DNA from 2 places in the Syntrophomonas curvata genome. Region 1 is predicted to be linked to the other one. Evidence: a T-box and tRNA genes for the amino acid it is inferred to sense, from the RefSeq annotation. Region 1 holds a T-box; the other holds one or more tRNA genes.
The links. The T-box of region 1 lies ahead of ileS (isoleucine--tRNA ligase). A T-box ahead of a tRNA ligase gene usually reads a tRNA of that ligase, here a tRNA-Ile.

Region 1 (4,424 bases):
CCGGCGGCGGCGGCTACGTCTACCCATATGCCCGGTAATTCTTCGAGGTAAACAGCATTCCGGGTACGCTCACTCTCGTTTTTGAGTTCGACCTGGGAGACAATAAACACCTTTTCCAAATCATCGATCGTTTTAAGCAGGCTCAGCCATTCCGGGTCGGCATAAATGGTAACCTTGGCGCCCAGGGAATGCCCAATTGCCTTCCTGGTTCGAGCTTCTTCCAGGGATTTGGTGACGGCTTCCCTGACTTCCAGCACTCTGGTTATGCGAGTTCCAATAGCCTCGTCAATATACTCTTCCCGGTATGCGGGCCAATCTAGTAATTGTACGCTCACCGGACCGCTTTCCTTACGCAGATGGCTATAAATCTCCTCACTGGTATAGGCCAGAATAGGAGCCAGTATGACCACCAGAGCATTTATCAACTCATGGAGAACGGTCTGAGCCGCTTTCCTTTCCGGGTCCTCCGGATGGCAGCAATAGAGCCGGTCTTTTAAAATATCGAAATATATGCTGCTCAGATCAACCGTACAGAAGTTGTGAACCGCATGGAACACCACATGGAATTCGTAATCTTCATAAGCCTTGCTCACCCGTTTGATGAGTTGGTGCAGTTTTAACAGGGCCCATTTGTCCAGTTCATTCAGCTTCTGATACTCCACCGTTTCCTTGACCGGGTCAAAATCATAGAGGTTGCCCAGAATGAAGCGGCAGGTATTGCGGATTTTACGGTAGGCTTCAGCGCATTGTTTGATGATGTTGTCTGATACCGACACGTCGCTCCGATAGTCTGCCGAAGAAACCCAGAGCCTTAAAATATCCGCTCCCATGCTTTTTATCAGTTTTAGCGGGTCAATAGCATTCCCCATTGATTTGGACTGCTTTTTCCCCTGCTCATCCACCAGGAAGCCGTGGGTGAGCACCTGCCGATAAGGCGCCATGCCTTTGACCGCCACCGAAGTGGAAAGGGACGAGTTAAACCAGCCCCGATGCTGGTCACTGCCTTCCAGATACATATCCGCCGGCCAGCTCAATTCGTCATAGGTTTCCAATACAGCCATGTGACTGGAGCCGGAATCAAACCAGACATCCATAATATCGGTCTCCTTGCGGAATTTATCGCTGCCGCAATTGCTGCAGTGATAACCCTCGGGAAGCAGATAGGAAGCATCACCGCTGAACCAGATATCTGACCCCTGCTCGGCAAAAAGGGTGCTTATCCGTTCAATGGTGCTTTCGTCAATTATCGTGCTGCCGCAAGATTCGCAATAGAATATAGGTATGGGCACTCCCCAGCTGCGCTGCCGGGATATACACCAGTCACCCCGGTCTCTTACCATGTTGAAGATTCTTTCCCGACCCCAGGACGGAATCCACCGCACGCTATCGATAGCCTTCAGCGCATCCTGGCGAAAGCCTTCGATGGATGCGAACCACTGATCGGTGGCGCGGTAAATTATGGGATGTTTGCACCTCCAGCAATAAGGATACTGATGCTCGATACGGGAAGCCTTTAACAACAGGTTTCGTTTCTCCAATTCAGCAATTACATCCTTATTGGCATCATGAACCAGCAGGCCTTCAAACTGACCTGCCTCTTCGGTAAAACGGCCGCTGTTGTCCACCGGCGAAATTACTTCCAGTCCGTATTCCTTGCCTACAATGAAGTCATCTTCACCGTGACCGGGTGCGGTATGGACACAACCGGTACCGGCATCCAGGGTTACGTGGGCGCCAAGGACTACCAGGGAATCTCTTGCGAAGAAGGGATGGCGGCATACTGCCCTTTCCGCTTCCTTGCCCTTAAATTGTTTGATGATTTTATAGTCGGCCCAGTCAAGTTCTGCTGCGACCGTTTCCAGCAGTCCCCGGGCTATGACGTATTTTTCTTTATTGGCCTTCAGCACGATATAATCAAAATCCGGATGCAGGGATATACCTGTATTAGCGGGTAAAGTCCAGGGGGTAGTGGTCCAGATAATCACGTAAGCATCCTCGGGAATAACGCCCTTGCCATCCTTCACCGGGAATTTAACATAGATGGAGGGAGAGGTTTTATCACTGTATTCAATCTCGGCTTCAGCCAGGGCGGTCTCACAATCGGCACACCAGTAAACCGGTTTTAAGCCTTTGTAAATGTAGCCCTTGTGAGCCATTTCCCCAAAAACCTTAATCTGTATGGCTTCAAATTCAGGGTTTAAAGTCAGATAAGGATGATCCCAGTCACCCCGTACTCCCAGACGCTGAAACTGTTCGCTTTGTATGCCGACGTACTTGAGCGCATATTCTCTACAGTGTTTTCTGAATTCAATTACATCAGTACGCTTACGGTCAATGCCCAAATCTTTTATAGCCTGTGTCTCTATGGGCAAGCCGTGCGTATCCCACCCCGGAACATAGGGCGTGTCATGACCGGTCATAGAGCGGTGTTTGATAATTATGTCCTTTAACACCTTGTTTAAGGTATGCCCCAGGTGAATGTTGCCATTGGCATAGGGGGGGCCGTCATGGAGTATAAATGACGGCTTGCCGCTGTTTTTTTCCTGAACTTTCTGATATACATCGATTTTATTCCAATAATCCAGAATCTCCGGTTCTTTTGCCGGCAAGTTAGCCCGCATGGGAAAGTCAGTCCGGGGGAGATTCAAAGTTGCGTCGTATTTTCCTTTTGCCATTAATTAACCACCTCACCAAATTCTCTTAGCCATTAATTAAAAATACCTCTCATCCCAAGGGACGAAAGGCATTCTTCCGCGGTACCACCCTAATAGCATCCCTGTTATGGAACACCACTTTCTGCTGATAACGCCAGCTTTGCGTTCAAACCTAATTCTGCTTCGGCATGAAAACTCCCGGGTGATTTTCGGTGAAATACAGTGCCTGGCTCCCACCGGTTCCAGACTCGCTTAAAGCTGCCCTTTTCACTTACTGTCCCGTTCACGGTTATTGTTATATAGCACTTCTTAACAATCTTATTAATTTTAGCATATTGATTTTTCCAAAACAACATCTGCAGGGATTATTGCCATCTTATAGCAGAATAATTCCTTTTCCCGCAAATCTTCCTTGTATGTATATTCTTTTATTTGAATTTTTTGGTTGATATAGCAGGATATTTACTTTTTTTATCGAACCATTAAACTATATTATAATACGGGGGGCTTAAGATTGGGTACGAGAGACAACCAGGGGGAAAAGCGGGGTATGGTTATTAAGGTCTGCCTGCGCTCAGGCTTGGGAGCTGCTTGCTTAGGATTGGTAATCGGGGTTAGTTTAATAAATGTCCCTGCATTGCCTACGGTTATTTTCTGCACTATTGTTGCCGGTATCGGCGGTATATTCATAGGTCTTTTTTCCTCTTCGCAGAATCTTAAAGAATTTGTAAATCCCTCCCTCACTATGGCTGATTTCGCCAGCAGTGTATCGGAAGGAGACCTGACCCTTAAAATCAATGACATCAATAACGGCTACATGGCCCTGGTAGCCAACAACCTCAACGATATGGCTGCCAAACTGCGTAACCTGATTGGAGAAACCACCAACGTAACCCAGATAATTGTAGATTCATCCCAAACCCTGCTGGGACTTTCTCAGCAGACCGGCATTGCCGCCCGGGAAGTAGCGGCTTCAACCAGCGAGATAGCCACCGGGGCTGATAACCAGGCAGAAGCCACCAACTCAATTACCCAATCTATTTTGGAATTGGTGGAGACTATTAATACTATCGCCGCCAACACTCAGAAAAGCGTACATATGTCTATGGAAACCCAGTCGGCCATACAGAACGGTGTAGAGGCGGTAAAACTTCAGAATGCCAAAATGGAGGATAGCTATACCGCCATTGCAGCAGTCAGCCGGGCAGTGGAACTGCTTAACCAGAATTCCGCCAAAATCGAGCAGATCGTGGAAGTAATCGGAAACATAGCCAACCAGACCAACCTTCTGGCCCTTAATGCCGCCATAGAGGCAGCCCGGGCCGGAGAGCACGGCAAGGGGTTTGCAGTGGTGGCAGAGGAAGTGAGAACCCTGGCCGAGCAATCTGCCGGGTCAGCCCAGGAAATTGCAGGGCTTATAAAAGCAATGCAGAGCAATACCCATCAGGTGGTAGCGGATATGAGCACCACCAAAGACGCCTACACCCAACAGGCCGAAGCTATAAAGGCAACCAGCGATATCTTTGCGACTATTGTAAATTGTGTTAATCAAATAAACTCAGAAATTCAGGAAATATCTGCTGCCACCGAAGAGATGGCAGCTTCCACCGACCAGCTGGTTGACACCGTGAAAGAGGTAGCCGCCATAGCTCAGCAGACTGCCGCCAATTCACGCGAGGTCAACGAGCTGTCGGACAAGCAGGAACACTCACTTAACTCCATGATCGGAGAAATAGAGTCCTTGAAGGTTCATGTAGATAAAGTGCAGTC
Region 2 (4,424 bases), 330 kb from region 1:
GGTTTCTTCTGCATGCCGGGCAGCGACCCGGTTCGTTCTGAAAACCTTTCTCCGCGTAGAATTCCTGTTCCGATGCTGAGAACAAAAACTCGTTTCCGCAATCCTTGCACACTAGATACTTGTCTTCAAACATTAATTCATCTCCCTTCCGGGATTACTCTTGGACTTAGTTTTCCCCAAAAAGGAGATCCCTTCAAGAACAAGGCACAGAAATTATAGCCTAAACCTAACCTAATTGTCAAATTCTTCAGTTGGTTTAAACAGAAAGTGGTAAATGATCTTTCGGGAGGTATTCCCAGGGATACCTCTACACGGAGCCGAGCTTACAGCTAAGAGTAAACTGCAGGCAAGGATACTCCCATTTTTGCTCCTGCTCCAATAATATATCCGCCATAGCGGCTATCGCACACCCAAAATCCGGGGCAATTTGCAGCGCCTGCCGGTAATACTCCCCGGCTTTGGTCAAATCCTCCTGCCTGAATAAATCCCCCAAGGACAGCATGGCCCAATTAGCGGTACCTTCGATATCAGCTGCTCTGACATAGCTCTTCATGGCCTCAGCCGGTTGGTTTTTCGCCCGATAGGTATCCCCCAGCCTTAACCAAGGCCAGCCTGATTGGTCGCCGCCCCGGATTACCTTTACAAAACATTTTTCGGCCTCTGCAAAATGCCTCAAATTATATTCGGTACTCCCCAGATGGAACCAGGCCCCGCTATTTGAGTCATCTAATTCGGTCAGCCTATGGTAGCACGCCTTCGCTTTTTCATAGTCGCCGCCGTTTTTAAAGGCAGCAGCCAGCTTCAATAAAACCTCAACATCGTTCGGCTCATTTTTTAACCTTGATTCCAGGTCGTCTATCAATTGCCCGGTGTTGTTCATGACCATCCCCCTTATCATCCTCTCCATATTCTTAAGCTTCCAGGCTCTTATTCTTTAGACATCGTTTCTGTTTATGCAGGGAGATTTCAGGTGCCGCCTTCATGAGCCCGAATTATCTGCAGAGCCTTGTTCACATTTTCCTCGGCCGTAACCAGGGTTACCATAAAACCATGTTTTCCCGGGACACCAGCATCAGGGTTCCCTACCCCGCTGGCTGAATCCGTGGCAGCCAATAAAGGACTGGTACCTTCTTCCCCTTCACTGGCCGAATATAGGGTTACACCGCTCAGGGTAACAGCGTTATTTACAGGGTTATTGTATTCCTCTTCCCGGGCCGGACTATAGCGAGTCACCTGGTCAACCTGTATAGAGCCAGGTTCAGGAACCAGCCCGGCATCCCTCAGTGCCTGTGCAGCCTCCTGGGCCTTGTCGGCAGAAGGAAAAAATGAAAAAACACTGTGCTCGCCTTTATCCAGTTGCAACAAAACCACCTCCGCTCTTAGTCTTTCCCGGTAAAGGTGAGCCTATTCGGTTATTGGCTGGAGCTTACCATATCCCCAATAAAGTCAGTAACTCCCTGGTTGCGTGCCTGTTCTCCCGGCTTATAAGATTACTGGCTGCATTCTGTGCCATATTGACCATCGGTTCCTGGCTTAAGCCCGACAATAAAGGTTGGGCGATGCTCTCCGGCTGATAATATCCGTATACACCCTTCCAGCCGGGCAAGGATATATTTAGAATCGCCCGAATTTCATCGCGGCTTAGCTTTATTCTGTCATCTTCCATGGATAAGGTGCTCGCCAGCACCAGGGAACCAAAATGATTCCGGATGGAAAATTTAGTATTTCGGCTTATTATCGCTGCCGGGGTGTTATCCAGAAGTGCATTTACGGCCCGACAGGTAAATTTCAGTGCTATCAGCTGATTTATGTAATATTTCTTCTTTAACCTCCTTCGCTGTAACTCGTCGGGAATTTTGTCCAGATTCTCTCTAGTTTGATTAAGCCTTTTTATTATTCCCAGCAGTTTGGCAATCTTATCGACTTCATGCATAAAAGAATCCCCTAATAACCATTCCCATCACCTTCCTAAACGCAGGGCGGCAACTAAACTTTCCCTCAACCGCTCCTTTGCCGGTACCTTGTGAAAAATCAACTGATGGACATAAATGGAACACTTTCATTTAAAAGTCTAATTAGTTATCTATAATAAAAAATCCTTCCCCGAGAAGGATTAATTTTAGAATTCTTTTAAATTGCTCCTATAAAAATAAACCGCGGAATCTACCGCGGTTTACCGATTTTCTATGGTGGGCGATGACAGGCTCGAACTGCCGACCCCCTGCTTGTAAGGCAGGTGCTCTCCCAACTGAGCTAATCGCCCTTGCAATGGTGACCCCTGGGGGACTCGAACCCCCGTTACCGCCGTGAAAGGGCGGTGTCTTGACCGCTTGACCAAGGGGCCACGATAGAAGCCGGAAGTCGGACGACAGAGGTTGGTTTGACTTCGTTTTATAACCTCTAATCACCCGCCAGGGTTAGAAGATTCTGACATCCTACTTCTGACCTCTGACTTCTGAAATGGTGGGCCTACCAGGACTCGAACCTGGGACCAACCGGTTATGAGCCGGTAGCTCTACCAACTGAGCTATAGGCCCGGAGTACTGCGGAACCCCGCAAGAGTTAGTATACCAAACTACCATTTAAAAGGTCAAGAGCCAAACTCTCTTATTTTGCGGGATTCTATCAAATAAAAAGCGGTAACTTCTGCAGGGTTACCGCCGGGAATGTTCATTGGCTCCCCGAGTAGGATTCGAACCTACAACCCTCCGGTTAACAGCCGGATGCTCTACCGTTGAGCTATCGAGGAATGCCCCAACGAGAAATATTATATCTTCCTATAAGCCGCTTGTCAACTGCGTAATTGCCTTTATTCGATATAATCCTTGAGCTTTTTGCTCCGGGAAGGGTGTCTGAGTTTACGCAGAGCCTTGGCCTCTATCTGCCTTATTCTTTCCCTGGTAACTCCAAATTCCTGGCCTACCTCTTCCAGGGTACGGGGCCGGCCGTCATCGAGCCCGAACCTCAGGCGGAGAACCTTCTCCTCCCTTTCGGTAAGAGTATTAAGGATGCCATCCAGATGTTCGCGCAGAAGCACAAAAGAAGCTGATTCCTCCGGTGATTCCGCATCTTCATCAGTTATGAAGTCACCCAGATGGCTGTCATCTTCCTCCCCGATAGGGGTTTCCAGTGAAACCGGTTCCTGAGCTACCTTCATAATTTCTATGACCCGATCTACCGGGATGTCCATCTCAATTGCCACTTCAAAGGGCGTAGGTTCACGTCCCAGAGTCTGCAGCAGGTTTCTCTGCACGCGGGATAGCTTGTTAATAGTCTCCACCATATGCACCGGAATACGGATGGTACGAGCCTGATCGGCAATAGCGCGAGTTATGGCCTGCCTGATCCACCAGGTGGCATAAGTGCTAAATTTGAACCCCTTACAGTAATCAAATTTCTCTACTGCTTTCATAAGGCCCAGGTTGCCCTCCTGAATCAGATCAAGAAAGAGCATGCCTCTTCCAACATAGCGCTTGGCTATGCTTACAACCAGCCTGAGATTGGCTTCTACCAATTGCCTTTTGGCATCTTCGTCGCCATTTTCTATCCTCTGAGCCAGATCTATCTCCTGATCCGCTGTAAGCAGGGGAACCCTTCCAATTTCCTTCAAATACATGCGCACCGGATCATCTATTTCAATGCCGTCAGGAATGACTACTTCTTCCGTTTCCAGGCTTTCATGATCTCCGGAATCATCGCCGTCAGCGTCAGCATCGGCATCAGCTTCATTGCCCACGCTTATACCCAAGGATTGAAGGTGTTCAAGTATGTCTTCTATATTGTCCGGTCCCAGACTGAATTCATGCAGGTCTTCCATAATTTCTTCATAACTCAGATTCCTTTTGGATTTTCCTTTTTCAGCCAGGGCGCTAATCGTTTCTGCAAGCTTTCTATCCAGTTTCATTCTATCCCCCCTTCCCGGGTTTTGTTTAAAAAGCTGTCCAGGTTCAATATGAATTTGAGCAAGTGATTAAAATCTCCTTCTGATTTGAGAAAAATAATCTGTTGATATATCTTCTGCCAGCGTGCTTCCGTTTTGATCGCTTGCACCCGGCGGACAAATTCATTAATCTGGGTTTCGTCCACAGCCAACTCTTCCATCAGGAAAATGATTCTGGCATAGCTGGCAGCCAAGCCCTTCTGATTCATTATTTCCCCCAGCTGTTTGAGTCTTTTTTCTCCGCTTCCCTCCAGTTGATCATAGCAATTTACCATGGTCGCATACTCCGGGCGGGCGAAAAAGCTCAGCCCCAGACTGGCTTTGATCCTGGCAAATACTTTCGGGCTCTTCAGCATGGCTGCCAATATTTTCTCATCTTTGCTATAATTGCCGTACTGTATATTATCCCTAGATATTAGCGTTTTATTCCTGTTCACCGGGTTCTGGCGATTATCTGCAGCCCTTAATTCCCGGTGGATCAAGT

Region 2: it encodes a tRNA-Ile, which carries the amino acid that the T-box ahead of ileS (isoleucine--tRNA ligase) is inferred to sense. The anticodon was not compared.

Annotation. Positions count from the first base shown of each region.
Region 1 covers NZ_CM129641.1:1,960,402-1,964,825, forward strand. Annotated here, with positions in the region: gene ileS (isoleucine--tRNA ligase) at 1-2,675, opposite strand, end outside; T-box leader at 2,730-2,950, opposite strand; gene ACU70B_RS08720 (methyl-accepting chemotaxis protein) at 3,169-4,424, shown strand, end outside.
Region 2 covers NZ_CM129641.1:2,288,234-2,292,657, forward strand. Annotated here, with positions in the region: gene ACU70B_RS10320 (zinc-ribbon domain containing protein) at 1-133, opposite strand, end outside; gene ACU70B_RS10325 (tetratricopeptide repeat protein) at 308-907, opposite strand; gene ACU70B_RS10330 (hypothetical protein) at 967-1,362, opposite strand; gene ACU70B_RS10335 (hypothetical protein) at 1,427-1,933, opposite strand; tRNA gene ACU70B_RS10340 (tRNA-Val) at 2,188-2,263, opposite strand; tRNA gene ACU70B_RS10345 (tRNA-Glu) at 2,270-2,344, opposite strand; tRNA gene ACU70B_RS10350 (tRNA-Ile) at 2,462-2,537, opposite strand; tRNA gene ACU70B_RS10355 (tRNA-Asn) at 2,675-2,749, opposite strand; gene rpoD (RNA polymerase sigma factor RpoD) at 2,810-3,904, opposite strand; gene dnaG (DNA primase) at 3,901-4,424, opposite strand, start outside.